Regions from separate parts of the Lysinibacillus sp. RS11 genome, predicted to be linked through region 1. Evidence: a T-box and tRNA genes for the amino acid it is inferred to sense, from the RefSeq annotation. Region 1 holds a T-box; the other holds one or more tRNA genes.
The links. The T-box of region 1 lies ahead of serS (serine--tRNA ligase). A T-box ahead of a tRNA ligase gene usually reads a tRNA of that ligase, here a tRNA-Ser.
Positions count from the first base shown of each region.

Region 2: it encodes a tRNA-Ser, which carries the amino acid that the T-box ahead of serS (serine--tRNA ligase) is inferred to sense. The anticodon was not compared.

Region 1 is NZ_CP168124.1:2,122,181-2,138,967, reverse strand. Features, by position in the region: gene AB9L17_RS10790 (YjcZ family sporulation protein) at 339-473, shown strand; gene AB9L17_RS10785 (DUF5316 domain-containing protein) at 735-1,034, opposite strand; partial or broken gene AB9L17_RS10780 (ABC transporter substrate-binding protein) at 1,435-2,363, opposite strand; gene AB9L17_RS10775 (hypothetical protein) at 2,759-3,007, shown strand; gene AB9L17_RS10770 (FecCD family ABC transporter permease) at 3,061-4,062, shown strand; gene AB9L17_RS10765 (FecCD family ABC transporter permease) at 4,062-5,117, shown strand; gene AB9L17_RS10760 (ABC transporter ATP-binding protein) at 5,132-5,929, shown strand; partial or broken gene AB9L17_RS10755 (Type 1 glutamine amidotransferase-like domain-containing protein) at 6,214-6,913, opposite strand; gene AB9L17_RS10750 (polysaccharide deacetylase family protein) at 7,048-7,785, opposite strand; gene AB9L17_RS10745 (hypothetical protein) at 8,375-8,719, opposite strand; gene AB9L17_RS10740 (hypothetical protein) at 8,797-8,934, opposite strand; gene AB9L17_RS10735 (YwqG family protein) at 9,244-9,984, opposite strand; gene AB9L17_RS10730 (DUF3291 domain-containing protein) at 10,515-10,979, opposite strand; gene AB9L17_RS10725 (hypothetical protein) at 11,076-11,432, opposite strand; gene AB9L17_RS10720 (group-specific protein) at 11,563-12,132, opposite strand; gene serS (serine--tRNA ligase) at 12,653-13,933, opposite strand; T-box leader at 14,056-14,271, opposite strand; gene AB9L17_RS10710 (VOC family protein) at 14,570-14,941, opposite strand; partial or broken gene AB9L17_RS10705 (IS3 family transposase) at 15,200-15,333, shown strand; partial or broken gene AB9L17_RS10700 (IS3 family transposase) at 15,339-15,663, shown strand; gene AB9L17_RS10695 (N-acetylmuramoyl-L-alanine amidase) at 15,723-16,787, opposite strand, start outside.
Region 2 is NZ_CP168124.1:30,691-47,477, reverse strand. Features, by position in the region: gene AB9L17_RS00300 (aminotransferase class I/II-fold pyridoxal phosphate-dependent enzyme) at 1-708, opposite strand, end outside; rRNA gene rrf (5S ribosomal RNA) at 1,226-1,341, opposite strand; rRNA gene AB9L17_RS00290 (23S ribosomal RNA) at 1,528-4,455, opposite strand; rRNA gene AB9L17_RS00285 (16S ribosomal RNA) at 4,637-6,188, opposite strand; gene AB9L17_RS00280 (pro-sigmaK processing inhibitor BofA family protein) at 6,477-6,749, opposite strand; gene AB9L17_RS00275 (YaaL family protein) at 6,857-7,072, opposite strand; gene recR (recombination mediator RecR) at 7,086-7,682, opposite strand; gene AB9L17_RS00265 (YbaB/EbfC family nucleoid-associated protein) at 7,694-8,008, opposite strand; gene dnaX (DNA polymerase III subunit gamma/tau) at 8,030-9,817, opposite strand; RNA gene ffs (signal recognition particle sRNA large type) at 10,038-10,305, opposite strand; tRNA gene AB9L17_RS00250 (tRNA-Ser) at 10,488-10,580, shown strand; gene AB9L17_RS00245 (ATP-binding protein) at 10,863-12,125, shown strand; gene AB9L17_RS00240 (response regulator) at 12,126-13,004, shown strand; gene AB9L17_RS00235 (cation:dicarboxylate symporter family transporter) at 13,095-14,369, shown strand; gene AB9L17_RS00230 (RraA family protein) at 14,547-15,173, opposite strand; gene AB9L17_RS00225 (methyl-accepting chemotaxis protein) at 15,323-15,814, opposite strand; partial or broken gene AB9L17_RS00220 (PAS domain-containing protein) at 15,860-16,234, opposite strand; gene AB9L17_RS00215 (TIGR00730 family Rossman fold protein) at 16,335-16,787, opposite strand, start outside.

The sequences.
Region 1 (16,787 bases):
AGGTGAATTAGGGTGCACGCATGCAACCGTAAGACCGTTAGAAACAATTTCTTCTTCAAGTTGTTTACTCATATTGGAATTGATTTTCCCAATAAAATTTTTTGACAGGCAATGCACTATAGAAAAAAAGCAATTCATCATAATAATAGTAGTGTAAAGCTAATTTAGCTTTGCACCTCCTAAACTTGGTCATTTTTTTGTAAGTGACCCTTTTTTAAATTTATAACTTGAATACAATTTTCAAATTTTAATGCCAAATGGAAATAATACTTAGATGATTACCACCCCTCCTTCCTATACTTAAACATATTATAGATTGTAGAAAGGAGGGATACACTATGGGATACTGGCAAGGTGGAAATGTTGGTAGCTACAATTGCGGTGGCGGAGGCTATGGCGGCGGTTCAACATTTGTATTAATTGTTGTTCTGTTCATTCTATTAATTATTGTCGGCGCAACATTCTTGTATTAATAGGTAATTTTTTTTATGATTAAGTATTAAATTTTTAATGAAGTAGTTAAGGCTATTTATCATTGTCACAATTAATTATTTCCAAAGTCGCTATTGCTAAATATCACATCATCATAGTAATAGTAAGAACATGCACCAGCCTTACACACTACAGGTAATACAAAAAGGTCACTATTGTCCGAGTGACCTTTTTATTATTTTCGTTAGAAGTTCCAAAAAACGCCCAAAAAGTTTTTTAGCATTTTGTCTATTCAATATCCTCTATTTACTTAAATAGTAAAATAATATCGCTGCAAAAATATTTGGTAAAGCAATTAGCAATGCATTCATAGTAATTTTATTACGTTCGTCCCTCTCATCAGTTGTCTCGGTTGCGAAGTTTGCCCTCATCCTATCCCCACTTACCATGGAACCTGAAAGAATCATAGATATGCCAATGAAAATACAACCGACCGTCCCAGTAACTAAATAGACTTTTTCCATTCCCCAAAAAATCATGGATATTAAAACACCGAATAATGATAAGAATACACCTATTAATAAATACCTCAAACTCAACACCCCCTACTTATTTTACGCATAATCACCATTTTTTGTTCAAACTGGCTAATTACCATAACGTGTGGTTGATTTCCGTTCCGTCCGGGGGCGTCCGATGAGCCGCTAATCCCAAAGGAATTGCCCAGTCGGAACGAAGATCAACTATATACAAGGCATACGTTTTCATCCACAGCTTTTGGTGATTCCCCGTTAAATTGAAGTAAAATTTCCCTTGGGGAATATGAGTGACAGAGAATTTAATATTCCGAGTATTATATAGAAGAAAGTGAAACTCCGAAAAAATGTTTCACAGAGAAGCATTTGATGAAATTTAGTTATTTTAAGCGAAAAAAACGCTATACAATCATCCTATGTCGATGAGCGTATAGCGATTTCTTAATTAGTATTCTGGATATCGATGTTATTTAACAAAGATTTCTTCAATTTGGTCAAGCATAATTTCAGCTGCAAGAATACCGCCTGCTGTGTTCCAAATGACATCGTCAACTTTATGGACATTGCCTTTTTGTACGGCACTTAAGTTTTTCCAAAGTGGATCTTCTGTCCATTCTTTTTCAGTAGCTAATCCTGTTTCATCACTTGTTGGCATGTAAGTGAAGTAGAAAAGTACATCTCCGTCCATTTTAGGGATTGCTTCTTTACCTACCTCAACAGCTAAATTACCTAATTTCGCATTATCTTTAAATAATTCCGCTTGCTCTGGTACACGTTTGAATCCTAAAGAATCAAAAATAACGCCTGAGAATGAATCTGTATAGTAGATTCGAGATTTATCGGCCATAAAACGTACGAATGAAACCTCTTGGTTCGTTTTATCGCCAAGCTTCTCTTTAAGAGCTAGAACTTTATCTTCGTATGCTGTTAGAACTTCCTTGCCTTTAGCTTCTTGATTTACCGCTTTTGAATAAAGTGTAAAGTTTTCTTTCCAATCACCGCGTAATGTTTCTGAGAAAACTGTTGGAGCAATTTTGCTTAATTTTTCATAGTCTTTTTCTTGTCTTAATTTATTCCCAATGATTAGATCTGGTTTTAAAGAAGCGATTTTTTCAAGGTTAATTTCACTTTCAAAACCAACAACTTCTACGCCTTCTAACTTATCTGTTAAATGATCATACCAAGGGTTACCTGAAAATGCTTGTACAGCCCCTACCGGCTTAATACCTAAAGCTAAAAGTGCTTCTGTTCCTTCATTTGTTAAACTACAGTATAGGCAGTGCTCTTAGTTGAACTTTCTTCTTTCTTGCTTTCCTTGTCATTGCCACATGCTGCTAAAGCAAATACAGCGACAACAGCAAGCATAACTAGTAGTTTTTTAAATGCCTTTTGCATCTTTTCTTCCTCCAATGTATATGATAGAATATTTAAGCAGATTAAGCGATAATGAGAATCACTTTCATTTACTTAAGAACGAAATTAATCATATTGTAAGAATCTATTACTGTCAATATTTTTTTATAAATATGCAGAAGTGTTGATTAGGAAAAAATAGGTTTATTATTGAGCGATAAAAGGATTTTTGTTGCTATTTTGCTATTATATTCCCGTTTTTAACTGATTAAAGAGAGTTGTACTTAGCGAAAATCAGCTTCTTGTTATTAAATTCATCATCAAAAGTTGGGAATGGCATTTGTTAAAACGTTTGTCATACATATAAGTTGATCGGAGTGGAGGCTGGGCGACTCCTTGGGGATCAGCGTCACAGATGAGACCCTGGAGCGAAGCGGATGTTTTCTGTGCGAAAGCGTAGTGCTAACGTAGCGGCAGCAACTGGGTTTTGTCTGTGCGAAAGTGCAACGACAGCAGCAACAAAAGCGGCTCATCGGACGCCCCCAGGAAGCTCTGCGCGAAAGCGAAGCGTCAGCGGCAAATGTTTTATCTGTGCGAAAGCGAAGCGTCAGCAACAAAGCGCCCAGCCGGAACGGAGATCAACTCCACGTTATGGTGATGAGCCTCTAATTAATAATAGGGGATAAAAATGGTTAATCAACACACATGATAAATATGCAAAGAAAGAGTATGAATTTATATGATTTTAAAAAATAATTTTTCAAAAACTATTGCACTAATAGTAGGAACAGTACTCCTACTCCTTTGTATGGGAATCAGTATTGTATACGGCTATGCAGATACGTCCATTCAAACGACTATTGAATCTTTTACACAGTTTAATCATTCTAACGAGCATATTATTATTCAAAATGTTCGGATTCCAAGAGCACTAATCGCTACTTGTGTGGGTGCTTCCCTTGCTATTACAGGCGTGCTCATGCAGACATTAACGAAAAATCCTTTAGCATCACCAGGCATATTAGGAATTAATGCGGGAGCTGGTTTCGCGGTCGTTTTTGCTATGATTTTCTTCAATGTTACAAGTTTGCAAGCATTTGCGTGGATTGCATTTTTAGGTGCTACAATAGCTGCTCTATCTGTTTATGGTATTAGCGCAGCTGGACGAGACGCGATAACGCCAGTCAAAATAACATTAGCAGGTTCCGCTATCGGTGCATTATTTGCTTCCTTTACGCAAGGGTTACTTGCAACAAACGAAGCAGCACTCGAACAAGTATTGTTTTGGTTAGCTGGTTCCGTACAAGGTCGAAAGATTGAAATTCTTATATCTGTATTACCTTATTTTATCATTGGGTGGATTGGCGCTCTGTTGATCTCTACTAAAATGAATATTCTTGCTCTTGGGGACGATGTAGCAAGAGGCCTAGGACTACCCCTTGGATTCATGAAGTTGATGGTAGGTATTATTGTCATTTTATTAGCAGGTGGTTCAGTTGCAGTAGCTGGTCCAATAGGGTTTGTTGGAATTGTGGTACCCCATTTTGCGCGAAAGTTTGTTGGCACAGATCATCGTTGGCTCATTCCAATGGCCGCTCTATTAGGTGGCATTCTTTTACTGATAGCTGATGTAGCAGCACGCTATATCATTATGCCTCAAGAAGTTCCAGTAGGAGTAATGACAGCCATGATTGGTACGCCATTCTTTATTTACCTTGCGCGAAAAGGTGGAAAAAAATAATGAAACAGTTAAAAACAATACGTTTACTACAAAATAAAATCTCGTTTTTACTTGATGTCAAAGCTTCTAAAAAACTTACCTTTATTAGCATCCTGACACTAGCCGTCTTTTTCTTTAGTGCATCATTTGGTGATTCATTTATAAATCCATTAACGGTGATCCAAACCCTGTTCGGCAAAGGTTCTGAGTTTGATCAATTAATTATTGTTGATTTCCGAATGCCTAGAATTTTTCTTGCTGCTTTTGCTGGAATGGCTTTAGCAGTGGCAGGTGCTATATTACAAGGAATTATTAAAAACCCATTAGCCTCCCCTGATATTATCGGTATTTCTGCCGGTGGTGGAGCAGCGGTCGTTGGTTTTTTAGCCATCTTTAGTGATTCCAATCATTCTTTAACAGTTAGTATTGAATGGTTACCTCTTGCAGGTTTTATCGGAGCAACTTTCGTTGGTATCATTGTTTACATATTTGCTTGGAAAGATGGTGTAACACCCACTCGACTTGTATTAATCGGTATCGGCGTTTCTGCATTTATGCAAGCCATAACGACAATGTTAATGATTATCGGTCCTATTTATCAAGCGAGTGAAGCAAATAAGTGGATTACAGGGAGCGTCAAAAGTGCTGATTGGGATCAAATCCAAATTATCGTTCCAGTGATCATAGTTCTTCTACTTATAACATTTTTTATTACTCGACAGCTAAATGTCCAAGAATTAGGTGATGATACAGCTGCTAGTTTAGGACAATCTGTACAAAAAACTCGTTTATTCTTATTACTCTTGAGTTCAAGTCTAGTAGCAAGTGCTATTTGTTTTGCAGGAGCGATCGGTTTTGTCGGCTTAATGGCACCACATATTGCAAGACGCATTGTAGGACCGTCATACGGTGTTCTCATTCCGACATCTGCAGCAATTGGCGCTTTACTAGTAATGGTTGCAGATATTATTGGACGAACTGCATTTAGCCCTTTAGAAGTACCAGCTGGTGTGTTTACAGCTGCCATTGGTGCTCCTTATTTCATCTATTTATTATTTAGAAACCCTAGAAAATAAAGGAGTCAACTGTCATGACTATTACGTTAGAAACGAAATCACTTACACTAAATTATGGTGATTCCAATATTATTGAAAATCTAAATTTATCTATTCCCATGAATGAAATTACTGTGCTTATTGGCGCCAACGGTTGTGGAAAATCTACACTATTACGCTCAATTGCTCGATTATTAAAGCCTAAAAATGGCTCTGTATTATTAGATGGCCAAGATATTTTTAAATTATCCACTAAACAAGTAGCAAAAAAACTTTCTATTCTTCCGCAATCCCCAGTAGCACCAGAAGGATTAACCGTTTTACAACTTGTTAAACAAGGTCGTTACCCTCATCAAAGCTGGCGCAAACAGTGGACAGAGAAAGATGAAGAAGTCGTGTTAAACGCCTTAAAGGCAACCGGCGTGGATCATTTACGAGATAAACCGGTCGACGAGCTTTCAGGTGGTCAACGTCAACGTGCCTGGATCGCCATGACCCTTGCCCAGGATACAGATATTATTTTATTAGATGAACCTACTACCTACTTAGATCTAACTCATCAAATTGAAGTTCTAGATTTACTATTTGAATTAAATCAACAGCAAAAACGGACAATTATTATGGTGCTACACGATATAAACTTGGCCTGTCGATATGCTGATCATATTATTACTGTTCGAGATCGCGGCGTCTTTGAAGAAGGAAGACCTGAAGAAATCATGACCACTACGTTAGTAAAACATGTCTTTGATCTAGATTGTAAAATGACGGCTGATCCTATTTTTGGCACACCATTATGTATTCCTTTTGGTAAAGGACGAATTATTTCTTAACTTTAAAAATTAGAATGAAAACACGTAACCCATGTAAATAAGCCTATTCAATATCATGAGTAGGCTTATACTTTAAAGTTTTTACAGGTTTGTTGATTAACCATTTTTATCCATCCTTTAGGAGGCTCTGATTTCCGCTATGGTCTACTCGCTTTCCCGTGGGAGTCGAGTAGCCCTATGCTACAATCAGTTTAAATCGGAATATATGAGCAAAATAGCTACAAAAAAATCTTTATATCGCTCAATATTAAACCTATTTTTTCCTAATCAACACGTTTAAGTTTTTACATACTTCCTAAATACTCTACAAATAATTCTTGCTCTTTCATCTCCTCATCAAAAGAGACCCTATATGCTTTCCCGTTAGGCTTTGAACTAACAATTTTATGGATTTCTTGATCGATAAAATGAACGGCCACTCCATCATCAACAGCAAGTCCAGATGAGAGCTTTTTTGCTTGGACCAAATCATGATAAGCTGGTTTTCGATTGATTTCTCCATCATAATGAGGGCAATTACTTCCTGGAAGAAACCCTAAACAGTTTATCGGCTGTAAATTTCCTCCGCCGTATGAATCTGTTATTCCTTCTTCAAACCAACAAATTGATCCTGCGCTAATGCCTGTCAAAAGGATTCCTTCATGCCATGCTGTCTTAAAAATGCGATCTAACGACCATTCTTTCCATAAAGCTAAAAGGTTTTTAGTATTTCCTCCGCCAACATAAATTATATCCTTGTCCAAAATAAAACTTTCCAAATCTTGAGTAGGCGGAGAAAAAAGTGATAAGTGGGACGGAATACATTGATGGGAGTCAAAAAAAGAATAAAATCTCGAAATATAATTTTCCGAGTCCCCGCTTGCAGTCGGAACAAAGCAAATTTTAGGATTAGCTTTGTTAGATTGCTGTAAAATATATGTATCTAATAATGGATTGAGGCTCCATAGAAAAGCCCCCTCCCCCTAATGCAATAATTTGTTTCATCTTATTCACCTTCCGTTTTATTATAAATACCAAACTTTTCTTAATTATATAATAATTTCAACCAATTTCAAAAAGCAAGGCTTAGTTATTATTAGAAACCAAGCCCTGACCTATTTGCGCTTTTTTATCAATAGTTATTTTCCTTCTTTTTTACTTAATTTTTGGATTTCCAGCAGCTCAGAAACCGTTACAAATTTATATCCTTGCTCTTCAAGTTCTGGTAAGATTTTTTCCAATGCTCTCACGGTTTGCGAACGATTCCCTCCACCGTCATGAAATAACACTACACTTCCGGGCTTTGCACCTTTTAAAACAGTGTTAACAATCCTCTTTTCTCCAGGATTTTTCCAATCGAATGTATCTAAATGCCATGACCACATGACAACTTTATACCCTTCTTGAATAATTGCATCAATCATGGCATCCGTATACTGACCTTCTACTGGTCTAAATAAAACAGGCGAATATCCAGTAATTCCAAAAATCGTTGCATGTGATTGTTTTATTTCTTTCATTAGTTTGGAAACGTTCGTTCTTAGAGGATGTGTATATGTGTGAATGGCTAGTTCGTGTCCTTCTTCGTGTACACGTAAAGCAAGCTCAGGATTTTTATCTGCATTTTCACCCACAATAAAGAAAGTTGCCTTTGCATTATATTTGGATAATATATCTAAAATTTCAGGGGTATACTTTTTATGAGGACCATCATCAAAAGTTAAGGCAATAACTTTTTCATCCGTATTGATATCCCACAAAATTTGTCCTGCTTCTTCGTAATACTTCCTACCTTTGTCGGCAAAAGATTTTTCATTTACAAAAAATACAAAGATCCCAAGAATGCAAAGTACGATCAACAGATAATATTTCCTCAAGTTTTCACCTCCTGCAAATAATTATTTCTAATCATTATTATTTGAGGTTTAAACTAAAAAATGCTTGTTTTTTTGTATTATTAACTGTATATAAAACCAATTACAATCCAAAATGAATGTAATGAACTGTTCAATGAATTTTACTCAGGAATCAAAAAACTGCACATGCCAATTCCAAATGTTATATCATTCAGAAAGAGTGTTGTTATTTTGACAATAGAGGTAAGTACTATCTATGTTAAAGGATGCTTTTAAATGATAAGCCTCTTTGCGTAAAGGTTTTTGTGCTTGTTGAGTTTGATGTTTATATAGAAGTGCCGAGTGAAAATCACTCTAAACTCTTGATTTCTCCGTAATTAAAAAGCCAACATTTTGAATAAAGTTTTGATCAAAACGTTGGCTTTCCTATATTTTTTGAAACTGTTTTTTATAAAAAAATTGATTAATTTGATCCCCTTATTCACCCAAACTAACCATTAGTTAGGTTGTCTCTATAAGTTAGAGGGAAGTCCAAGCCTCCATATAACCGAAAATGGCTCTACCTCTTATTGAAGTAAAGCCTCCGATAGTTGAACAAGAACTTTAGTTTCTAAATAAAGCGATATTTACGTGAAAATTGCGTGATAACCAAAATAAGCGTTAACCCAACAACGAGATACCACATTATATAAAAAGGAACTATGTACATTAATACACCAAATAATATAGCTGTTAAAGTACTAACTGTAATTGAATGTACACTCGTAAGTTTATCTTGAATAAAATAATATAAAGTGAATGGTAGTGCTAAAGTAAATATTGGAATATAAATTGTTACAATAGATGTTTTAATGAGGGCTATTGAAAGCACGGCTATTATGAAACCTATTGACGTAGTAAGCGTTCTTCCTACAAATACTTTACCAGTAAAATAGCCGTATAGCAGAATAAACATAAGCGTTAAACTGGAGCAAATCCCTGTTATTAAAACAAATGAATGACCTATGAAGAAAGCTGCTATTGAGAAACAAACTAAAGAAACGAATGGCAACAGCAATATTGAAGGACAGCACCCGCAATTAACATAAATCCTCCGCCTCGATATCCTTTAATAAAATCATAGCGGTCTTGATTAATCTCAACATTTTTAGGTACAAAAGGTATCCTCACAGTTTCCCTCCTCAATTAGACTTCCACACCATTAAATGGCTCGATTGTTGAAGACATGTTAAACAACACTATTCAACTAAACTTCACCATTAGTTCAATAAGAAATAAAATAAATAACCACAAATATTAGAAAAACATATAATGGTTCTCTTCTAAATTTATCCTTTTTCTGAACAAAACGCCGGGTCAGGCCTCGTTTATCAAAAGAGTTCTCACTGATAAATATTGATTTAACCTTCTTTTGTAACATGGTATTTACGCTCTTTTAGTTTAGCGTAACGATTCATCTTCTACACTATCTATGGCTCTTTAACCTGCATCAGACTTTAATCTACTAAAGTCCAAATTTTTCAGTCGTTCTGTTTCAATAAATATCATTAATTTATCGCCATCATGCCAACACCACTCAAGACTATCATCCGAATCAACCGTTAACAGTGAGATCCATTCTGCTTCAGGCGTTGGATCATACGCTAGTGAATAATGAGAAGGATAGCCTAGAAGATAGTCCGAACTTTTATGTAGAGAATCCCGGATTTCTGTGTATATGTCGCTCTGAACTTCATCGAAAGGCCAGTCCTTTAACTGGTATTCGTCATAAGGAATATCAATAGTCGGGAAAAACTCAATCACTGTAGTCTTGCCAATATCTGAATGGGGCGGCATTATCGTCTCTAGATTCGTCGTTTCAGGAATATAGATACCATGAATATATCCGTCCTCAAACACCTCTAGATATTCATCATCATCATAATTATCATCTGCTACAAAGAGACTTAGGAGCCCTTTCGATGGCAAACCTCTTTCAGGTGATGCGATTTCTGTGAAATTGATCTGGCCAATGAAGCGATACAGCTTCTTCTCATACGTTGGCCATTCGCTACCAATTGGTAAATCAGGTGCTCCTCCAAAACGACTACAGCCTAATCGTGGTTCGGCATTTTTATTCTTAAGAATATCAATTGCTGGCCTCACCACTTGAGATAAATACTCTTTATGATTTGCAATATTTGATTGTTCAATTATCTCTAAAAAATTATTCCTATTCATTCCATCCTCCATCGTGTGTTTTTTTAAGCGAGATTTGAATTTTCCCTATATTTAAATTATACTTCATCGTGGTTGCGAGATAAATAATTATCCTAATAATGGAAAAAATATATTTCTTTGTTTATTGTTAATACCACTTTTCAACTGATTCAGGATGAACGATTATATCTTCCACATAACCATGTACTAAGCCCATTCCACACACATAACCAAAAGTAATCAATTTTTTACTTTCATTTCTGTTACCCCAGCCCAGAAATTACAACGCTTAAATAATGTCGGGTAATCTTTTTCTCTTCTATCCCATCCAACAAGTTCTCTTAGTTTGGGTACTTCATTGTTAGAAATCGGAATATTCACCCAATCTATGGATAGTTTTTATATGGTGAAGCCTTCCCCTTGTTCAACTCTTCTGCTTACGTTAGTTCAATAAAGAAAAAGAGAATTGCCTATGCAACTCAATGGTCTTAAATTAAAGCCTACGCTAGTTTAAGTGAATACTTCACAATTCCCTCCAGAGCGGGCCCATGCTACTTAATCAAGAACCTCTCCCCTTGTTCATCAAATGATTGTTTAAAATCAAACGCAAAAGGAGTTGGACCATGCAGAATATAATAGTTGTATCTCTTAAATGCCTCCTCCCATGTGACATCCTTCACCTTTTCTGTCCACCAAACTACATAAGAAAGATGTTTCTCTGGATATGGCTCAATCCATTTGCTTCTATCTCGTAATGCTTGTATATGCTTTCCTGAATAGGTAAAGCGATATAAGGATTGAAGACTTCTCCATACCGTTAGCGTAAGAATAGGAGAACCCGTTCCCTTTACGGTTTCTTCAGGAAAAGGGACTCCTTCAGGTGAAAATATCTCTATAAGTCCTGACTTAGTTGCCTGACGATATACTTCATTTCCCACTTGATAAAATTCACGAGAGGCAGGGTGGTCATAGGGATGGTTTAGCCTACCCACTGTATAGATTGAAACTAATGCCATAAATAGCCCTCCATCGATAGTCTTTTTATAGATATATTTCAAGTAAAAATGTGAAAATTCCTTCTTCAACTAAACTACACCGTGTAATTGTAAATCTTAAATAAATTGTACTAACTCTGGATTTAATACAACTTTATGAAACCTCCAACAATCAGAGTATTCTGTACCAATTTCGTGATCATGCAAGCAAACCCTGTTCATTCCATCGCAACCGTCAAGACCACAACAACCATTTAATCTACTGCTATCTGAATGACGATTTGAATTGATTAAATCTTTAACGTTTATAATGATAGATCCTTCTAATAGTTCATAAGCTGTTTCTTTTTGAATTAAATAATAGCCTCTAGGAATATAATCATGACCATCCTTTTTATTAATCAAATTCAAGTCTTTTAATTCGGATAATGGTTCAGAAATTTCTAAATTACATGCTTTACAAATCAATTTCAACTTGTCGTTTCCTCCTTTTATATGTATATGTGTTCCAGTCAATGTAAAAATCGGTTACCCATTAGCTATCATGTAGCGCAAAAACCAGCGCTACATCACAGTTCTTTCATGGGAGTTGAACAAGGTCGCATTATGTTTGAACTGGAGCAGCACTCCAATTAATCATATTTACACCTTTAATATTAATGTTTCCTAAACTCAAAATATGAGGAATATGTGCAAACATCCCGAAGTTTACACCCTTTTTATGTTCTTCTGTGAAGTAGGCTAATGTGTCTGATGGTAAAGCTGAACATTCTGGATATGAAATGATATCAATGATTTGAATTTCTTCATCAGGTATATCCGAAGCAGGACCTATATAATTCTCTTTATTATAGAAATACACAGCATTTTTATTTTTCATTAATCTTTCCGTCGGTATTTCATAAAACATCAAATCTTTTTTAATACTTATTCCAAGAGAATGTAATGCTTCGTAAACATAGTAAGGATGAAGAGGTAGTAAAAAAATCACATCATTCCATAAACAATTTAATTTGGGGATTCTTTTCAATAATAAGCTCGGCCTTTCTGGATGGTCAGAATACTTTTTTGAGTAAGTTTTATAAAGTTCCGGATGTATCAATTTTATCTCGTTAAGGGAAATAAGAACCTCCCCCGTCATTTTTTTAGGTATCATATGATAAACGTAATCCATCAAAACGCACATCCTCCCAAACAATTAAATTTGGTACATCCCTTTTATGAAAGGAAATAAAGTTTGTTGTAAAATACAAATGCTCCAGCTATAACCACGAATCCAATTGTTATAACTATCCTCATAAGTCACCAACTTTTTATTAGTTATATATCTATATTCAATTGAACAATGTAATTCCCTTTTAAAAATCCTTTCCTAGGCAGTGTTGGATAACACTTTATTAAAGTATATGTCTCTATAACGAAATAGACGCTTTCCTTCTTAAAGAAAAGCGCCCGAATGCGGAATAGTGGAAAATGCGAAAGAGCTGCAAAATGTCATTTCTAAATTTTCCCTAATATATCCCATCCTTGATTATAGGAACATCTTTTTTAGTCTAAAATTCCTTTAAGAAATAAAACATTTTTTCAATTCACTGTGTTTACAACACCCGATACTATTAAAAGCATCAGTAAATCGATAAAAAGGCAAGACAATTACCTGTTAAAGGATAGCTAAAATAGCTTTTGCCCGTTATTTAATTTGGTGCAATTATTTCTTTACCACCCATGTATGGTCTTAACACTTCAGGAATTACGACGCTTCCATCAGCTTGTTGATAGTTTTCTAGGATAGCGGCAACTGTACGACCAATGGCAAGACCTGAACCGTTTAATGTATGAACATATTCTGGTTTTGCATTTGGCTCACGACGGAAGCGGATATTCGCTCGTCGTGCTTGGAAATCCTCAAAGTTAGAGCAAGAAGAAATTTCACGGTACATGTTTTGTGCAGGAATCCAAACTTCTAAATCATATTTCTTCGCTGCAGTAAATCCTAAATCAGCTGTACACATTTTTAGTTTACGGTATGGTAACCCTAATAATTGCAGTACTTTTTCAGCATGACCTGTTAATAGTTCTAGCTGTTCATAAGATTCTTCTGGTTTTACAAATCGTACTAATTCTACTTTGTTGAATTGATGTTGACGAATTAAACCACGTGTATCGCGACCCGCAGAGCCTGCTTCTGAACGGAAGCACGCACTATAGGAAGCAAAGCCTTGTGGTAAAGCCTCAGCCAGTAAAATTTCATCACGATAGAAGTTTGTTACAGGTACCTCTGCCGTTGGAATCATGAAATAATCTGTTTCCTCTAATTTAAATACATCTTCTTCAAATTTAGGTAGATTTCCAGTACCCGTCAAGCTATCACGATTAACAATGACAGGTGGTAGCATTTCCTCATAACCATGCTCATCTGCATGTAAATCCATCATAAATGTCATTAATGCACGTTCTAAACGAGCTCCAAGCCCGCGGTAGAATAAGAAACGGCTACCTGTTACTTTTGTTCCCCGTTCAAAGTCAACAATCTTCAAATCTGTAGCAAGATCCCAATGTGCTTTAATGTCAAAATCAAATGTTGGTACCTCACCCCAAGTATATTCCTCTACATTATCGTCCTCTGTTGTGCCAACTGGTACAGATTCATGTGGAACGTTTGGTAAACGCATCATCATATCTTTAAAGCGTTCTTCTACATCATTTAATTGGACATCTAATTCTTTAATTTCATCGCCAACCTGACGCATACGCGCAATGACTTCATCCGCATTTTCTTTGTTACGTTTCATAACAGAAATTTGTTCAGATACTTTATTTCGTTCTGCTTTTAATTCTTCTGTTTTAGCAATTAACTCACGACGCTTTGCATCTAAATCCTCAAAGTCATCTAAGTTGCTTAAATCTTCATTACGTGTTAATAGCATTTCTTTAATTTCCGCGAAATGATCGCGTACGCGTTTAATATCTAACATCGTCATACCTCCAGTAGTTTAATGACATTGCATCCATTAAGTCTTGGTTTAATTGCGTTGCAAGCTAAACTCGAATAGCTCCGCTTTGAATCAAAATAAACACAAAAAAGCCCTCATCCCTAAAAAGGGACGAGAGCTACCCGCGTTGCCACCCTAATTGATTAGGCATATACCTAATCCACTTATTTCATAACGGCATTTCAGCCGGCTACAGCCTACTTACATTACTTCGACTGTGCAACTCCAGGACGGATTCACAAGTGCTTCTATCAGCTTCCACCAACCGCTGACTCTCTAAAAAAAACGTGCTTGCTACTACTTCCCATCATCGTGTTCAGTTATTTAAATTTTAACCATACTGTACTATATGAAAACAGATTTTGCAAGCAATACCATAGGATACAAAATATTCTAGAATTCTTGAATCACAGTTAATTCCGGATGAAATGCACAACCCAATAAATGACCATTTCGCGCTAAGATAATTTCTCCCTCATATTCAGCGAATTTCAACATATTTACCGACTGCTTTAATATGAGGAGCCCGAAGTCTTCAATGGAAAGGTCTGAATAAAACGATTGAATGTTTTCAATAACGCACCCGTTAATGAAATAAGGTAATTTATTTATTTAATCTTACCAGTGTACTTGAAGTTTATTACCATTTGGGTCATAAAAATGGAAAAAGGCATGACCATTATCTTCTTTTATATCCTCGACCTTAACTCGATTATCAATTAAGTGTTGATGAAATTCAGATAATTCTGGACTTGTAAAACCAATACTAAATTCTTGTTCATTATTAATTGTAAAATGTGCAAATGTTTCATCTTCGGTAGGAACTAAGATAAGTAAGAAAGGTCCTTCATTTACTTTTAAAATCGCCAATTCCTCAGTAATGTTTAATAACTGAAGCCCTAATACATCTCTATACCATTGTGCAGACATTTCTAAATCTTTTACATGAATTCTAATGTAATGTACTTGTTCAATAAATGATTTACTCATGCCTTCTCTCCTTTATTTAATCTGGTATATCAAATAGTTCCCTTTCTATATACCTTTTTCCTTCCGATTATTGAATTAAACTGCTCCGTTAGCCGTCCATGAAATGCAAAAATCAGCACTTCACCACAGAAAATGAAAGATGATTACGTTCTTTCATGGGAGTTCAATAAAGAAAAAAGAGCTGCCTATCCAAAAACTGTACCCTCTAAGATAGACACTTTGAAAAAAGATGTCGGAGCGGAATAAATGACGAAATAATTATTTACTAAAAAAGAGCAAAAACAACTAAACTGTAATCCTAATGTGCAGGCTGCTAGTGATAAAGCGATACTTATACTGAGGAATTTAAACGCTATTTTATTGCAGAAAATGAAAAAGGAAAACTCCCAAGAACGGAATGACGTTAGAAAATCAATATGGGATTACATATAACTTAAAACGTATTCGCCGCATTATAAAGAAATCCGAGATTGTATGCCCAATTCGAAAAGCGCATACGGCACGTATAATGGCCAAAGTGATACTGTTGGGATAACGCTCCCCATGAATCCCTCTTCGGTCATTTTGAAGATGAAACCAATATGAAAGCGTGCGAAACAGTAGAAGAAGTAAAACGAGAAGTGAAAATTTATAGGATGTATTACAACCATTATCGAGGGCAATGGAACTTGAAAAAGCTGCCGCCTGCAAAATACAGACAGCAGCTTCAAAAGGTTGCCTAGCTTTTTTTCAAAATGTCCTTTACAAAGGTACACTTTAATGAACTATGTAGCCCTTTTTATTATTGTTTTGAGTAATATTCCAAAATTCCTTTGTAGATAGATTCAGCAAATAGCTCAATATATTGATCATCTATCAGTTTAGCTCGATCTTCACTATTTGATAGGAAGCCTAGCTCAACTAGAACGGCTGGAATATTCGTATTTGCAATTACAATGAAATTTCCTTTTTTGACCTTTCGATTATTCATATTTACGTTTTTAACAATTTGATTGTTTACAAACGTCGCAAGATCAATGTCTTCCTGATGCATATCACCTGGTGTTTCAGCGTAAAATGTTTCGGTACCTTGCGCAGAAGTATTAGCTGCATAATTAACATGGATACTTACGAAAATCTCACCATAATTAGCATGAGTAAAGTCAACTCGACCTTCTCGTGTAGGATACGTATCCCCAGTACGAGTCATTAAAACCTTCGCACCTGCCGCCTCAAGCTTTTGCGTAACAAGAGTGCTGACCTTTAAAGCAATGTTTTTTTCTGCGATAGTACCTACTACAGTTCCAGGATCCTTGCCACCATGACCTGGATCAATAATGATTATACGATCTTTTAACGGATTACCACTTTGATTTAATATCTTTAAATAAGATTTATGGACATACCCTTTTTGATCGTTATAAGTAACTTGTGCCCAATAACCGTTAATACTATTTACTTGAACATATTCGCCTTTTTTCAACTTACATAGTACTGTAGAAGTAGAGTTAGCTTCTTTGCGGACATTTAAATGATCAACTGTCACTCGACCTAGTAGATCACCTGAAACTGTCGGAGGAGTTTGAGTTGGATTCGGAGTAGAAGGTTTCTCTACTTTTACATCCTCAGTACTATCTGCCACGATATAGCCAGGTACACCATTTACTACAGTTAAATAGTAACCATTTACTATCTTATAAACAGGTAATTTCACTTTACTATTGACAGTCGAAATAACCTTTGAAGAAGATGTAGGTTTTACATAACTATTTATACTTTGTGTTGTAGTAACTTGCTTTTGAATATTCCCTAATGCATGACCATCTGCATCTAAAAACTGTGCATACGTTTTATAAACATAGGCAAA
Region 2 (16,787 bases), 2.1 Mb from region 1:
GACATGCATAAAGGATGCCATTGTCATTGCAGGCAATGTTTTATGTGCTGACTGTACTACGATATCAGCACCATATGTCAATGATGACGGTTGGAATAAAGTACACGCACTAAAATGAGCTCCATGTGCTTCATCCACCAAAACAGGAATACCTTTTTCATGACAATACGCAATCTGCTGCTCTATTTCTTTAGATGTCACACCATAGTAAGTAGGGTATGTTAAAACTACTGCACGAGCCTCTGGGAAATAATCAACAGCTTCTTTTAAATCTCTATAAGAAACATGTGTTGCAGTTAATGTTCGTTCATCCCAAAGTGGCGAAACAAATACAGGCTTTGCTCCAACAAGCTCAATTGCATGAAAGATAGACTTATGTGCATTACGTTGGACAATAATTGTATCACCTTTTTTACATGTGGCATAAATCATGGCTAAATTACCAACTGTCGATCCACCTACTAAAAAGAAACTCTTCATCGCCCCATATGTATCTGCCAACAAGTTTTCTGCTTCTAATATCATTTCCTCTGGATGATGTAGGTCATCAAGACCCGATAATTCAGTTACATCATAGCGCATTACATCTTTAAATGCCTGAGGAAGATGTGACAGTTCTCCATGCTTATGCCCTGGTACATGAAAGGAAATATTTTGTTGTAGTCGAAAGCGCTCTAACCCTTCTACAATTGGCTTTTTCTTTTGCAAAACAAAACACCCATTTCCGTTATATTCTTATTTAATTATACGAAATTATAGCATGATAAAAAAGCTATCCTAGCAAATTGGGTAGCTCCGCTCTACAAAGATTATTCTTCAAATAACTATGCAAGTTATTCTCGTCTCCTCATTTATACTATTTAGTGGCCTTTGCCGCCATTTCTTGTACTAGATGTTCTACTAATTTAACTTGATCATTATTTGATTCCAAGCACTTGAAACAGCCTTTGAGATGAATAATACCGAAATCCCCTTGAAATACCCAAATTATATCTTGTACACTTGGAAATTCATGATGTAAATAACCCTGTATTAGAATAGCTCATTCCTCTTTATTTTCAATAAATTCCTGTAACCTTACTTTTTCAATTCAAATATCTTCACTATGTAACCCCTTTTTTGCTAATTTAAATCAATTAAATTGCAACATTTTTCAGGGTTTAGGTATTTGTCGAGCTCTTGAAAGCAAACAAAAAAGCCACTGATTTCTCAGTGGCTGCTGTTTGCCTAGCGACGTCCTACTCTCACAGGGGGAAGCCCCCAACTACCATCGGCGCTAAAGAGCTTAACTTCCGTGTTCGGTATGGGAACGGGTGTGACCTCTTTGCCATCATCACTAGACTATTTTCGACCTCCAATACACGGCGTATTACTGCGTCAGCTTTTCTCGCTCAATCGGTCACGTACAGAGGTACGCTCCCTCATTCACTCGTTTGCTTCCTTGTACTACTCGTATCTTGAAACCCTTATATGAAAGGTTTTGTTCTTTCAAAACTGGATAAACGTGCATTGAATGTTTCAAACATTTTGGTTAAGTCCTCGATCGATTAGTATTCGTCAGCTCCATGTGTCACCACACTTCCACCTCGAACCTATCTACCTCATCGTCTTTGAGGGATCTTACTTACTTGCGTAATGGGAAATCTCATCTTGAGGGGGGCTTCATGCTTAGATGCTTTCAGCACTTATCCCGTCCACACATAGCTACCCAGCGATGCCTTTGGCAAGACAACTGGTACACCAGCGGTGTGTCCATCCCGGTCCTCTCGTACTAAGGACAGCTCCTCTCAAATTTCCTACGCCCACGACGGATAGGGACCGAACTGTCTCACGACGTTCTGAACCCAGCTCGCGTACCGCTTTAATGGGCGAACAGCCCAACCCTTGGGACCGACTACAGCCCCAGGATGCGATGAGCCGACATCGAGGTGCCAAACCTCCCCGTCGATGTGGACTCTTGGGGGAGATAAGCCTGTTATCCCCGGGGTAGCTTTTATCCGTTGAGCGATGGCCCTTCCATGCGGAACCACCGGATCACTAAGCCCGTCTTTCGACCCTGCTCGACTTGTAGGTCTCGCAGTCAAGCTCCCTTGTGCCTTTACACTCTACGAATGATTTCCAACCATTCTGAGGGAACCTTTGGGCGCCTCCGTTACCTTTTAGGAGGCGACCGCCCCAGTCAAACTGTCCGCCTGACACTGTCTCCTGCCCCGCTAAGGGGCATGGGTTAGAATTTCAATACAACCAGGGTAGTATCCCACCGACGCCTCCTTCGAAGCTGGCGCTCCGAGATCTCTGGCTCCTACCTATCCTGTACAAGTTGTACCAAAATTCAATATCAGGCTACAGTAAAGCTCCACGGGGTCTTTCCGTCCTGTCGCGGGTAACCTGCATCTTCACAGGTACTATAATTTCACCGAGTCTCTCGTTGAGACAGTGCCCAGATCGTTACGCCTTTCGTGCGGGTCGGAACTTACCCGACAAGGAATTTCGCTACCTTAGGACCGTTATAGTTACGGCCGCCGTTTACTGGGGCTTCAATTCGCAGCTTCGCTTGCGCTAACCACTCCTCTTAACCTTCCAGCACCGGGCAGGCGTCAGCCCCTATACGTCACCTTACGGTTTTGCAGAGACCTGTGTTTTTGCTAAACAGTCGCCTGGGCCTATTCACTGCGGCTCTCATGCGCTTGCACGCTCAAGAGCACCCCTTCTCCCGAAGTTACGGGGTCATTTTGCCGAGTTCCTTAACGAGAGTTCTCTCGCACACCTTAGGATTCTCTCCTCGACTACCTGTGTCGGTTTGCGGTACGGGCACCTCTCACCTCGATAGAGGCTTTTCTTGGCAGTGTGAAATCAGGAACTTCGTCCATACGGACTCGCCATCACAGCTCAACGTTACAGTGTGCGGATTTGCCTACACACACGCCTTACTGCTTGGACGCGCACAACCAACGGCGCGCTTACCCTATCCTACTGCGTCCCCCCATTTCTCAAACGGTGAGGAGGTGGTACAGGAATATCAACCTGTTGTCCATCGCCTACGCCTATCGGCCTCGGCTTAGGTCCCGACTAACCCTGAGCGGACGAGCCTTCCTCAGGAAACCTTAGTCATACGGTGGACGGGATTCTCACCCGTCTTTCGCTACTCATACCGGCATTCTCACTTCTAAGCGCTCCACCAGTCCTTCCGGTCTGACTTCAACGCACTTAGAACGCTCTCCTACCACTGACATCGTAGATGTCAATCCACAGCTTCGGTGAATCGTTTAGCCCCGATACATTTTCGGCGCAGCGTCACTCGACCAGTGAGCTATTACGCACTCTTTAAATGATGGCTGCTTCTAAGCCAACATCCTGGTTGTCTGTGCAACGCCACATCCTTTTCCACTTAACGATTACTTTGGGACCTTAGCTGGTGGTCTGGGCTGTTTCCCTTTTGACTACGGATCTTATCACTCGCAGTCTGACTCCCGTGTATAAATATCTGGCATTCGGAGTTTGTCTGAATTCGGTAAACCGGGATGGCCCCCTAGTCCAAACAGTGCTCTACCTCCAGTATTCTCATCACGAGGCTAGCCCTAAAGCTATTTCGGAGAGAACCAGCTATCTCCAAGTTCGATTGGAATTTCTCCGCTACCCACACCTCATCCCCGCACTTTTCAACGTGCGTGGGTTCGGGCCTCCAGTAAGTGTTACCTCACCTTCACCCTGGACATGGGTAGATCACCTGGTTTCGGGTCTACGACCACGTACTAATTCGCCCTATTCAGACTCGCTTTCGCTGCGGCTCCGCCTTCTAAAGCTTAACCTCGCACGTAATCGTAACTCGCCGGTTCATTCTACAAAAGGCACGCTATCACCCATTAACGGGCTCTAACTACTTGTAGGCACACGGTTTCAGGATCTCTTTCACTCCCCTTCCGGGGTGCTTTTCACCTTTCCCTCACGGTACTGGTTCACTATCGGTCACTAGGTAGTATTTAGCCTTGGGAGATGGTCCTCCCGGATTCCGACGGAATTTCACGTGTTCCGCCGTACTCAGGATCCACTCAGGAGAGAACGAACTTTCGACTACAGGGCTTTTACCTGCTCTGGCGGACCTTTCCAAGTCGCTTCATCTAACTCGCTCTTTTGTAACTCCGTATTGAGTGTCCTACAACCCCAAGAGGCAAGCCTCTTGGTTTGGGCTCTTCCCGTTTCGCTCGCCGCTACTCAGGGAATCGATTTTTCTTTCTCTTCCTCCAGGTACTTAGATGTTTCAGTTCCCTGGGTCTGCCTTCAAGACGCTATGTATTCACGTCAAGATACTACGCGATTAAACGTAGTGGGTTCCCCCATTCGGAAATCTCCGGATCAAAGCTCACTTACAGCTCCCCGAAGCATATCGGTGTTAGTGCCGTCCTTCTTCGGCTCCTAGTGCCAAGGCATTCGCCGTGCGCCCTTAATAACTTAACCAAGTTATTAAGCCTATAAAAAAACTTAAAAAATAAATGTGTTTGTTACAATTTCAATGTCGTTTTATCCAGTTTTCAAAGAACAAGTTTTGAAGTATTTCATTCAGAAGAATGAACCTTCAAAACTGAACGCAAAACGTAATCTTACAAACCCTAGGTTTGTATTCCGAAAATATCCTTAGAAAGGAGGTGATCCAGCCGCACCTTCCGATACGGCTACCTTGTTACGACTTCACCCCAATCATCTATCCCACCTTCGGCGGCTGGCTCCAAAAGGTTACCCCACCGACTTCGGGTGTTACAAACTCTCGTGGTGTGACGGGCGGTGTGTACAAGGCCCGGGAACGTATTCACCGCGGCATGCTGATCCGCGATTACTAGCGATTCCGGCTTCATGTAGGCGAGTTGCAGCCTACAATCCGAACTGAGAACGACTTTATCGGATTAGCTCCCTCTCGCGAGTTGGCAACCGTTTGTATCGTCCATTGTAGCACGTGTGTAGCCCAGGTCATAAGGGGCATGATGATTTGACGTCATCCCCACCTTCCTCCGGTTTGTCACCGGCAGTCACCTTAGAGTGCCCAACTAAATGATGGCAACTAAGATCAAGGGTTGCGCTCGTTGCGGGACTTAACCCAACATCTCACGACACGAGCTGACGACAACCATGCACCACCTGTCACCGTTGTCCCCGAAGGGAAAACCATATCTCTACAGTGGTCAACGGGATGTCAAGACCTGGTAAGGTTCTTCGCGTTGCTTCGAATTAAACCACATGCTCCACCGCTTGTGCGGGCCCCCGTCAATTCCTTTGAGTTTCAGTCTTGCGACCGTACTCCCCAGGCGGAGTGCTTAATGCGTTAGCTGCAGCACTAAGGGGCGGAAACCCCCTAACACTTAGCACTCATCGTTTACGGCGTGGACTACCAGGGTATCTAATCCTGTTTGCTCCCCACGCTTTCGCGCCTCAGCGTCAGTTACAGACCAGAAAGTCGCCTTCGCCACTGGTGTTCCTCCAAATCTCTACGCATTTCACCGCTACACTTGGAATTCCACTTTCCTCTTCTGCACTCAAGTCCCCCAGTTTCCAATGACCCTCCACGGTTGAGCCGTGGGCTTTCACATCAGACTTAAAGGACCGCCTGCGCGCGCTTTACGCCCAATAATTCCGGACAACGCTTGCCACCTACGTATTACCGCGGCTGCTGGCACGTAGTTAGCCGTGGCTTTCTAATAAGGTACCGTCAAGGTACAGCCAGTTACTACTGTACTTGTTCTTCCCTTACAACAGAGTTTTACGATCCGAAAACCTTCTTCACTCACGCGGCGTTGCTCCATCAGGCTTTCGCCCATTGTGGAAGATTCCCTACTGCTGCCTCCCGTAGGAGTCTGGGCCGTGTCTCAGTCCCAGTGTGGCCGATCACCCTCTCAGGTCGGCTACGCATCGTCGCCTTGGTGAGCCGTTACCTCACCAACTAGCTAATGCGCCGCGGGCCCATCTTATAGCGACAGCCGAAACCGTCTTTCAGTATTTCACCATGAAGTAAAATAGATTATTCGGTATTAGCCCCGGTTTCCCGGAGTTATCCCAAACTATAAGGTAGGTTGCCCACGTGTTACTCACCCGTCCGCCGCTAACGTCAAAGGAGCAAGCTCCTTCTCTGTTCGCTCGACTTGCATGTATTAGGCACGCCGCCAGCGTTCGTCCTGAGCCAGGATCAAACTCTCCATAAAAAGAAATTTGATTAGCTCAAATTGTTTTGCTGGCATCATGTTTGATGTCCAAATTTTTGTTTCGTTCACTAACTCAAGGTTAGCTACTAAAAACTTTATTGATTACGTTTTGCTTGTTCAGTTTTCAAGGTTCATTTTGTTACCGTTTCGCAACAGCAACTTTTATATAATAACATATCGTTAATCATGTGTCAACAACTAAATTCTTTGATTTAATTCATTTGTTTTTCAGCAGTTATCTTAACGACTCTTATTACTATACCACAATATTTTTGTATTGCAAGCATTTTATAAGAAAAATATTAAAGCAGTTATCCCTAGTACTCCCGGGATACCTAGTATCGCAATTGTTAGAACAGAAAATAGATTAATAGGTACATTATAGCCGGCATACCCCACGCCTAAATGAATAATAAATAATAGAAGAAAGGCAAAGGCAAATCTAAACCAAAAAACAGACATTCCTTCTAATATTTTTCCCATTTTAGCATGTCTTATTATTATATAAAGAAAAAGAAGCACTACAGGCACACAAAAACTCATAATTACGAACCCGGACACACGGTTTCCCCCTTAAAGTATATAATTACGAAAGTTTATGTTTCCTGTTTTGCTTCTATGAATATCAATTATGCCTCGGCATAATTACAGCCGGAGGCATTAACTTATTATTTAATTAATACTTTTCGAATTCTAGCTTCCTTGAATAAATAAAAATGTATACTCTCAGTTGCTTTTCGTTGAGCAATTACTTCTAGATCATAGTCATCTAGTAATTCTTCAATTATCTTTGCCTGCTGTAAATCCTCTTTTGTTTCTTTTATAAGATTTACAAGCTTGTCATCGAATTCTTTTTTTAATTTTCCCTTACTGCGGAAGAACATAGTAATCCCTCACTCACAATTCTCGGCGACCTTCCATTGCCTTCGATAACGTAACTTCATCTGCATACTCTAAATCCCCACCTACTGGTAGTCCATGAGCGATACGTGTTGTTCGAATGCCTGACGGCTTTACTAGACGAGAAATATACATAGCTGTTGCCTCGCCCTCGATAGTCGAATTCGTAGCTAAAATAAGCTCCTGAACAGTCTCATCATGCAAACGGACTAGCAGAGAAGAGACATTAATATCCTCTGGACCAATACCATCCATAGGTGAAATAGCTCCCTGTAATACATGATACATACCATTGAAATCGCGCATTTTTTCCATCGCAATCACATCTTTTGTATCTTGGACAACGCAAATAATAGAATGATCTCGTTGTTTGTCCGTACAAATATGACATGGATCTATATCAGTTATGTTGCCACACACAGAGCAGTAGCTTAAATTTCGTTTAGCATCAATTAATGCTTTTGAAAAAGATAAAACGTCATCCTCTTTCATCGTTAACACAAAAAACGCCAGACGAGCCGCGGTTTTCGGCCCGATACCTGGCAATTTCATAAAACTATCAATCAGTTTCGATATTGGTTCTGGGTAGTACATTTATTTACCTCCTAGAATGGAAGGTTCATGCCTTGAGTGAATTTACCCATAGTTGCATTCGTTTTTTCATCTACTTTTTTCAATGCTTCATTTGCAGCAACAACGATTAAATCTTGTAGCATTTCGATATCGTCTGGATCTACTACTGATGGATCAAGATTTACTTCTACGATTTCACGTTGACCAGTAACAGATACTTTTACCATACCGCCGCCAGCAGCACCTTCAAATTGTTCTGCATTTAAGGCCTCTTGAGCTTCCATCATTTCTTTTTGCATTTTTTGCATTTTTTTCATCATACCTTGCATATTTCCCATTCCACGCATAAACGTATTCCTCCTAAATGATTAATCTTCAACAATTTCAATAAAATCTTTACCAAACAGCTTTTCCGCTTCTGTCACAAGTGGATCTTGTGAAGCAAGTGGTTGTGCATCATCGATAAACGGCTCTTCTGGCATCTCTGCCGGTGGTGGCTCTAATAATTCCACTCCATCATTGCCCTCAGACTGAGATTTTTTCTGCTGCTGCAAGCCATGATCACGAACAAACTCTTCACGTAATTTTAACCAGGTTTCTTCAGGTGTACAAAGCATTTCATACATAGCACCAGTTTGCCCTGCAATTAATTGTGTAAAGTGCGCTTTTAGAGATTGATTATCGGCAACCATTTGACAATGAATATCATACTTGAATTTTAACACAAAAGCACTTGAAGATGCCGCTACAGGTTCAGCCTCCGCTAAAAGAGCTGATTGAGACTTCTGCATTTGACTTAACGCCTGTGCCCAAACCGATTTTATACGTTGCACATCTTGTTTGGTTGCATCCTTTAGCACCTCTTGAATACGCCCTGTTGGTGCTTTATAGCCATTCGGACTTTTAGCTCGTGGACGTTGCTCTTTTGGTGCTTGCGCCGTCTGCATCGGCGCACCGGCTTGTAATTGTGCTGACAGTTGTTGCACCATTTGTTCAAGTGCTACTATTTTTTGAGCAAGTTCAGGGCTCATAGTAGCTTCACCTGAAGTAATTGTTTGACTAAGTATCCCACCTGAAAACTGTACCATTTTAAGTAGTGCGGTTTCTAAGTAGATCTTTGTATGATGAGAGAATCGCATTTCTTGCTGCGTTTTCGCTAAAATATCAATGTAGCCATAGAGCAGATCGGGCGCAAAATCATGCGCTAATGTAAAAACCCGCTCCTCTGGTGATACGAGCTCTAATAATTCTGCTAAATCATCGCTCGTTTGCAGCAATAATAAGTCACGGAAAAATGTAATCAAATCCTCCGAAAGGCGAAGAGGATCTTTTCCATCCGCAATAAGCTGTTCTAATAACGCAAGCATTTGCGCAACATCTTTTACTTTTAGAGCTTCTGCTAATTCATAGAAAACATCCTGACTAATGGAACCAGTAACAAGTAGTGTATCCTCAAGCTTCAGCTTTTCTCCGCTGAAGGATACGACCTGATCTAATAAGCTTAAAGCATCACGCATACCACCAGCTGCTGATTGTGCGATCACCTTCAAACCCTGTTCCTCATATGGTAACTCTATATCCTCTAATACAACTTTCATGCGCTCAATAATATCATTGGTCGAAAGACGCTTGAAATCGAAGCGCTGGCAACGTGAAATAATCGTTGCAGGCAATTTGTGGGGCTCTGTCGTTGCTAAAATAAATACAGCATGAGAAGGTGGTTCTTCTAATGTCTTTAAAAGGGCATTGAAAGCGCTCGTAGAAAGCATATGCACTTCATCTATGATATACACTTTATATCTGCTACTTGCAGGAGCAAATCGAACTTTCTCAATAATGTCTCGTATTTCTTCAACGCGTGAATTAGACGCCGCGTCAAATTCAATAACATCTGGGTGTGAACCATCTGTAATACTTAAACAAGTAGCACATTCGTTACAAGGTTCGCTTGATGGTGCATGCTCACAGTTTAAAGCTTTTGCAAAAATTTTAGCAGTACTTGTTTTCCCAGTACCGCGTGGCCCTGAAAATAAATAAGCATGTGTTGTTTTATTCGCTAGGAGAGCATTTTGTAGCGTTCTTTTGACATGTGCTTGGCCAGACATTTCTCGAAATGATTGCGGTCGATACACACGGTAAAATGCTTGATACGTCAATGATTTCCTCTCCTCTTCTTTTTTAATTAGAATATTTCCATTATAACATTTGCCCCATTATTTATGAAATAGTGTTACTGTTTTTCACAAATTTAAGGTAATTCCCTCTACTTCAATAGAAGTAGAAAGTTCTAAGCTAGTTATTATTTTGCATAATTACTACATAAAAAAAACGCACCCGTCTATTGTAGACGGATGCGTTTGAATTGGCAATTTAATGCCGTGCACCTTTCTTCGACAGCCGCACATAAGCGTTACTCTTGTCGTTAGCTCAGATTAGGCAACCCCGCGGCACATGAATAAGACCACTTAATGCTGCTTCCTTCCGGACCTGACATGGTTCATGGGTATCCATTGCGCAGGACCCAATCGTCAACACTACGTGCAAAAGGCAGACCAAACAATACGGACAGCCTCGAAAAAGGAATTCAGTCTCGCTAGAGCGGATTGCGAGTTACAGGACACCGCTACCTTCCCACCTAGCACGGCAATAACTAGTATACTTACTGTTTTCATAAATTGCAACTTAATACACATAATATTTATATGGAATAATCTATCTTCAATGTAAATAAAGATTTTTTTAAAAAAACATAAAAATATGTTGACGTGAATTTAAAAACATGATAAATTAAGTTTTGTCGAAAAGACATGCAGTGCTATATATTATGGAGGTATACCCAAGTCTGGCTGAAGGGATCGGTCTTGAAAACCGACAGGCGGGTAACACCGCGCGGGGGTTCGAATCCCTCTACCTCCTCCATTTTTAAAAATTCCGACTACGAATGTAGCCGTTTTTTTTTGCCCCAAAATTGTATGTAAAAATTACTTTGATACCACTTCCTCTTAGGTTGTGGTATTTTTTTATTTGTTACGAAAAATATTGATTTGATAGTTAAGACTATTCTTAAGCATTATTGTTGAAAAAAATATAATTTCACGTTCTCAAAAGTGTTTTTCTTAGCATTGTCGAATAATCAAGCTTTTTAGTACATCTTTTCTTTACTATCCCGCTCTATTAAAATTGATTAGGGAGGATTTCTTTATGCACTCAAAATTTTTTACAACTCGTACTTCCCTCACTTGGATCATCATAATTGCTTTATTAACTGCAATCGGTAGTGAGATTAAAATAATGCCTTTCACTGATACTACTTTTCGCTTTGGATTAGGAAGTATTATTTTCTTTTTATGTACACTACTTAGACCTACACCTATAATTTTGGCTGGATTTATTACAAGTATCGTGACAATAGTTTTTCGAGTTACCATTAATTATTCTTTACACGATGTTCCTTTAATAGATAGTTTACTTACACATCTACCTGCTGCTGCATTTTATGTATTGTTCGCAATATGCCTACAAATGCTTAGTATTCATCAGTATAGAGAAAAACCACTAATGCTTGGATTACTAGTTGCATTTAGTGAAGTCTTCAGTAATTTAGTAGAACAGCTAATTCGTTTTTTCATTCATTCTTATACTTTTTTACTCCTTCATGATTTACTTATACTATTAGCAGTTGCTTTATTGCGTAGCTTTTTTGTAGTAGGTATTTATAGCTCTATTTTAATTGCTGAACAAAAAAAACGTGTACAGGAAATGCTTACGATCGGCTCAGATTTATATGTTGAGACACTTTATTTAAAAAAATCTATGAACCACATCGAAACAATTACAGCAAGTGGATTTGATTTATATCGACAATTAAAGTTACTGGGCAATCGTGAGGAAAGTTTACAGGCACTCCATATTGCCCAGGAAATTCATGAAGTAAAGAAAGATTCACAACGTATTTATGCAGGTATTTCTAAAATTGTTGGTGAGAAGAGTTTTGGCACCCTTAGGTTGTCTGAATTATTACATTATATTGAAGACGGCAATAGTAAATACGCTGAATTACTCGAAAAAAATATTGAGTTTAAAGTAAGTATAGACACCGATTTTCAAACGAAAGAACATATTGCATTGCTTGCACTTTTGAATAATTTAACAGCTAATGCTATAGAAGCAATTGAAGGACAAGGTGTTATTTCTATTGCTATTCAACAACAACAGGATGATACTGTAATAACAGTATGTGATAACGGAAAGGGTATTTCACAAAGTGACCTCTCAATTATTTTTGAACCTGGATACACCACGAAATACAATGTGGACGGTGTCGCGGCAACTGGCATTGGGCTTTCACATGTTGCTGAATTAGTTAACAAATTAAATGGCTCAATATCCGTTGAATCAAACAATCAAAACACGATGTTTAAAATTACAATTCCTACGCAAACTATTCAAACGGGAGAGACTTAAATGAGATATTTTATTGTTGATGATGATCGTGCTAGTCGAGTCATGTTAAAACAAATAATTGAAGATAGTGGTTTAGGTACAGTTATTGGTGAAGCACGCAATGGCGAGGACGCTATTCCGCAAATTTTAATGACACAGCCAGAGTTTGTGCTTATCGACTTACTTATGCCTAAGCTCGATGGGATAGCAACGGTCGAGCATCTTATTCAAAATCGATTTGAGGGACAATTTGTTATGATTTCTCAGGTAGTGAATAAGGAGATGGTTGGTGAGGCATATGAACAAGGTATAGATTTCTTTATTCATAAGCCTATAAACCGTATTGAGGTTGAGAATGTTTTACGTAAAACAACTGAACAATTTCGCCTAAAAAACTCATTGCTAGTAATTCGCCAATCACTTACAAACATTGATCTAAGTGAACAAATAAATCATAAAGCAACGTCACGAGATCATATTCAATCCATCTTAAACGATATGGGTATCGTTGGTGAAATCGGAAGTGAGGATATTATAGCCATCATCGAAACATTACTTGCTCATCAGCACAAAATCGCACCACTTCCTCCGCTAAAGGAGCTATATGAGGAAATAGCGGCTGTTACAAAGCCTACTCCAGACGAAATTTTGAAGGAAAGTAAAGCCATTGAACAGCGTGTGCGTCGTACTATTTTAGCGGCAATGATAAATCTCGCTAATTTAGGGGTCGTTGATTATACAAACTCTGAATTCGAATATTATGCACCTCGATACTTTGACTTTAAAGAGATTCGTCAACTTATGACTCAAATAGAAGACCATGAAAATCGCAAGGCAAAGGTTAACATTAAGAAATTTATTCAGGTATTATATTCAGACATTTTAACAAAATTAAATTAATTTTCTCGGATTTTGTCGGATTTCATAAGTCCTCCGTATTATTAAAGTAAGGCAAGTCCTAAAAATTTAATACTAGGGGGTACAAAGGGTTTGAAAAAGAAATTTAAAATCAGTTTAGCCACTCAAATTTTGATTGGTTTGACTTTAGGGATTATTGTTGGCGGTATCTTTTACGGAAACCCCAAAATTGAAACATATTTACAACCTTTAGGGGATATTTTCCTTCATCTAATTAAGATGATTGTTGTACCGATTATTATTTCGACTCTAATCGTTGGTGTTGCTGGAACTGGTGACATGAAAAAGCTTGGACGATTAGGTGGGAAATCACTTCTTTACTTTGAAATCATTACAACAGTAGCAATTGTAGTTGGTTTACTTTCCGCAAACATCTTCCAGCCAGGCGCTGGTGTGAACATGGAAGAGCTCTCTAAAGGAGATATTTCGGGTTACGTTGCAACTACAGAGGAAGTAAAGCACGAAGGTCCATTTGATATTCTTGTAAGCATTGTACCGACAAATATCGTTCAGGCAATGGCTGAAGGTAATATGCTTGCGATCATTTTCTTCTCTGTTATTTTCGGTTTAGGGGTTGCCGCTATTGGTGATCGAGGTAAACCAGTATTAGATTTCTTTAATGGGGTAGCAGATGCTATGTTCTGGGTAACTAACCTCGTAATGAAATTCGCTCCGATCGGGGTATTTGGTTTAATCGGTGTAACCGTTTCCAAATATGGATTTGCTTCACTAATACCACTTGGTAAACTTGCTCTACTTGTTTATGCAACAATGATATTCTTCATCTTTGTCGTTCTTGGTCTTGTAGCAAGATTCACGGGTATCAGCATTATCTTTTTAATTAAAGTACTAAAAGATGAGCTAATTTTAGCGTTCTCAACAGCTAGTTCTGAGGCAGTGTTACCACGAATCATGCTAAAAATGGAGAAATTAGGTGCTCCAAAGGATATCGTATCCTTTGTTATTCCAACTGGTTACTCCTTTAACTTAGATGGTTCAACACTGTACCAAGCTATTGCTGCGTTATTTATTGCTCAAATGTACGGTATTCACCTAAGCATTAGTGAACAAATTACGTTAATGCTTGTATTAATGGTTACATCTAAAGGGATTGCAGGTGTTCCAGGAGTATCCTTCGTTGTACTTTTAGCAACTTTAGGTACTGTCGGCATTCCAGTTGAAGGTTTAGCATTCATCGCAGGTATCGACCGTATCCTTGATATGGGACGTACAGTCGTTAACGTAATTGGTAACTCACTTGCTGCATTAGTAATGGCGAAATGGGAAGGTCGTTTCGATGCAGAAAAAATGAAAAATTACTTTAAAGATAATGAAAAGTTAGCATAAAAATTAAAAAAACCTCACGATGTATGGATGGCATCGTGAGGTTTTTTTATTTTAATCAATTATGCCTCCAGCGGATGGTTGGAAACCTGCTGAAAAGTAGCTTAACCACATCCATCTCACCACTTATAAAGGTGGGAAACTTCTGTACTTGTCGCTACACTTTCGGTACAAAAGGCATTAGCTGAAAGAAGCTAAAACTTTATCTAAATAAGCAATAATTGATTCTTTTCCATTTTCATGTGCTTCTTGTGCACGTATTTCATCCTTTTTAACTTTTGCCTCAGCAGCTGCAACAATATGCTCTGCATCTTCCTTTGGCACGACAATGACACCGTCCACATCCCCAATAATATAATCGCCTGGACGAACAGTAACGCCTCCAATAGCAATCGGAACATTTACTTTCCCACCACCGTTTTTATTGCCAGCCGCTACCGTAGTGCCCAAAGAAAAGACAGGAAAATCTAGCTCACGAATCGCTGCCATGTCACGAATAACACCATCTACGACAACGCCCTGTACACCAATCCCCTTCGCTAATGAAAGAACAAAATCTCCGGCAACCGCACGATTGGTATTCCCTTTCGCATCAATGACTAGAATATCACCTTCCTTAGCAGCTCGAATGGCTTCCAGTACCGCACCATTTTCGCCATCTGGTAAACGCACCGTTACCGCACGCCCAGTAATTTTAAAATGATCTGCTAACGGTTTAATATCACTGCGTAAATTTGTATGTCCCCCTGTCGCATCTGAAATCGCAGTCGTTGGCAAATGCTTAAAACTTACTTCCACCTTCGTCATCTATAACACCCCTATTATGATTTATGAAAGCCTTACACAATTATTGTAAATAAAATTCATCTGCTATTTCAATATATATCAGAAAATTATGTAAATAAAACATTCAATCATGTTATTGTTCGGGATTTGAACAACTCCATCAAATTACATTAAATAATTTCAATAAATTGCTTGGATTGTTTATCTAATGCCTCTGCTGCAGTTGCAATTTCAGCAAAATCATTTGTTGTAACATTAATTTGCCCATTTGTTTTTTCAACTTTTTCAGTGATACGTGTAATATTTTCCGTGACTTGTCCAATCTCTCGCTCTATGCCCTCAACATTACTTTTTACTTCTGAAATAGATTGCTCCACCCTTACAGATAGTTTTCTAACCTCTTTTGCTACCACATCAAAGCCTCGGCCATACTCACCTGCTCTTGCTGCTTCAATAGCTGCATTTAAAGCAAGTAAATTTGTCTGAGACGCGATTTCTTGAATGGTTTTCACAATACCTTTAATGGATTCAGCTTGCTTCTGTAGCTGCGCAAGATTTTTAACATTATCGACTGACTCTTGTGAAACCTCTTTGACTGTTTCCAGTAAATCCTCACAATTTTGAATACCAGCCTCTGATCGGCTATGAAGCTCTTTAGACATGACCTTTAATGTATCAGCTACATGAACAATTTCATTTTGGCGTTCAGTAATATTAGTTGCAATTTTCGATACGCCAATAACCTTTCTTGAATTATTAGCAAAGACAGGCATATAGGTAGCCTCAAGCCAAACCTTATTTCCGCTTGCATCCATTCTCTCGATTTTATCCTGATAGCTATTACCAGCAGCTAAGTTGCGCCAAAATTTTTCGTAGTTTATGCTATTCGCAAATTCCGGTAAACAAAAATCTTTATGATCTTTCCCTATCATTTCTTCCATCTTATAACCTAAAGCTTTAGCAAAACGCTCATTTACATAGGCAACTTTACGCTCCATGTCAAAACGGATAATGGCTATATTTCGCTCAATTGCCTGCACTACTAGATCGTCCGTAACTTGTGTATCTAATATTTTCTGCATAACCCACATCCAACTCTCTCCTAAAATTTCACTGAAAAATAAATTATTTTACATCAACAGCACTTAAAAAAATTATTTATTACAAAAAAACATGGGCACATTACCCATGTTTTTTTAAAAAATGTAATACTTCTTGCGATGTAGTAGCTACATGAATAATTGATTTTTGTTCAGCACGTATAAAGCCTTCCTCAAGCATTTTTTGAAATTGTTGTAGAAGCGCATCATAAAAACTATTTACATTATATAAAATTATTGGCTTTTCATGTAGTCCAATTTGTGCCCACGTAAACACTTCAAAATATTCATCCATTGTCCCGCCACCCCCAGGTAGGGCTATAAAGGCATCTGCTAACTCTATCATTTTTGCTTTACGTACATGCATAGACTCAACAAAATGAATTTCTGTTAAAGAGGCATGCGCTAATTCCCGCTTCTGTAAATGCGTTGGCATTACGCCAATAACCTCTCCGCCAGCTGCTAATACTGCGTCTGCTACTTTTCCCATTAGTCCTGTTTTCGAACCACCATAAACTACACCATGACCATTTTG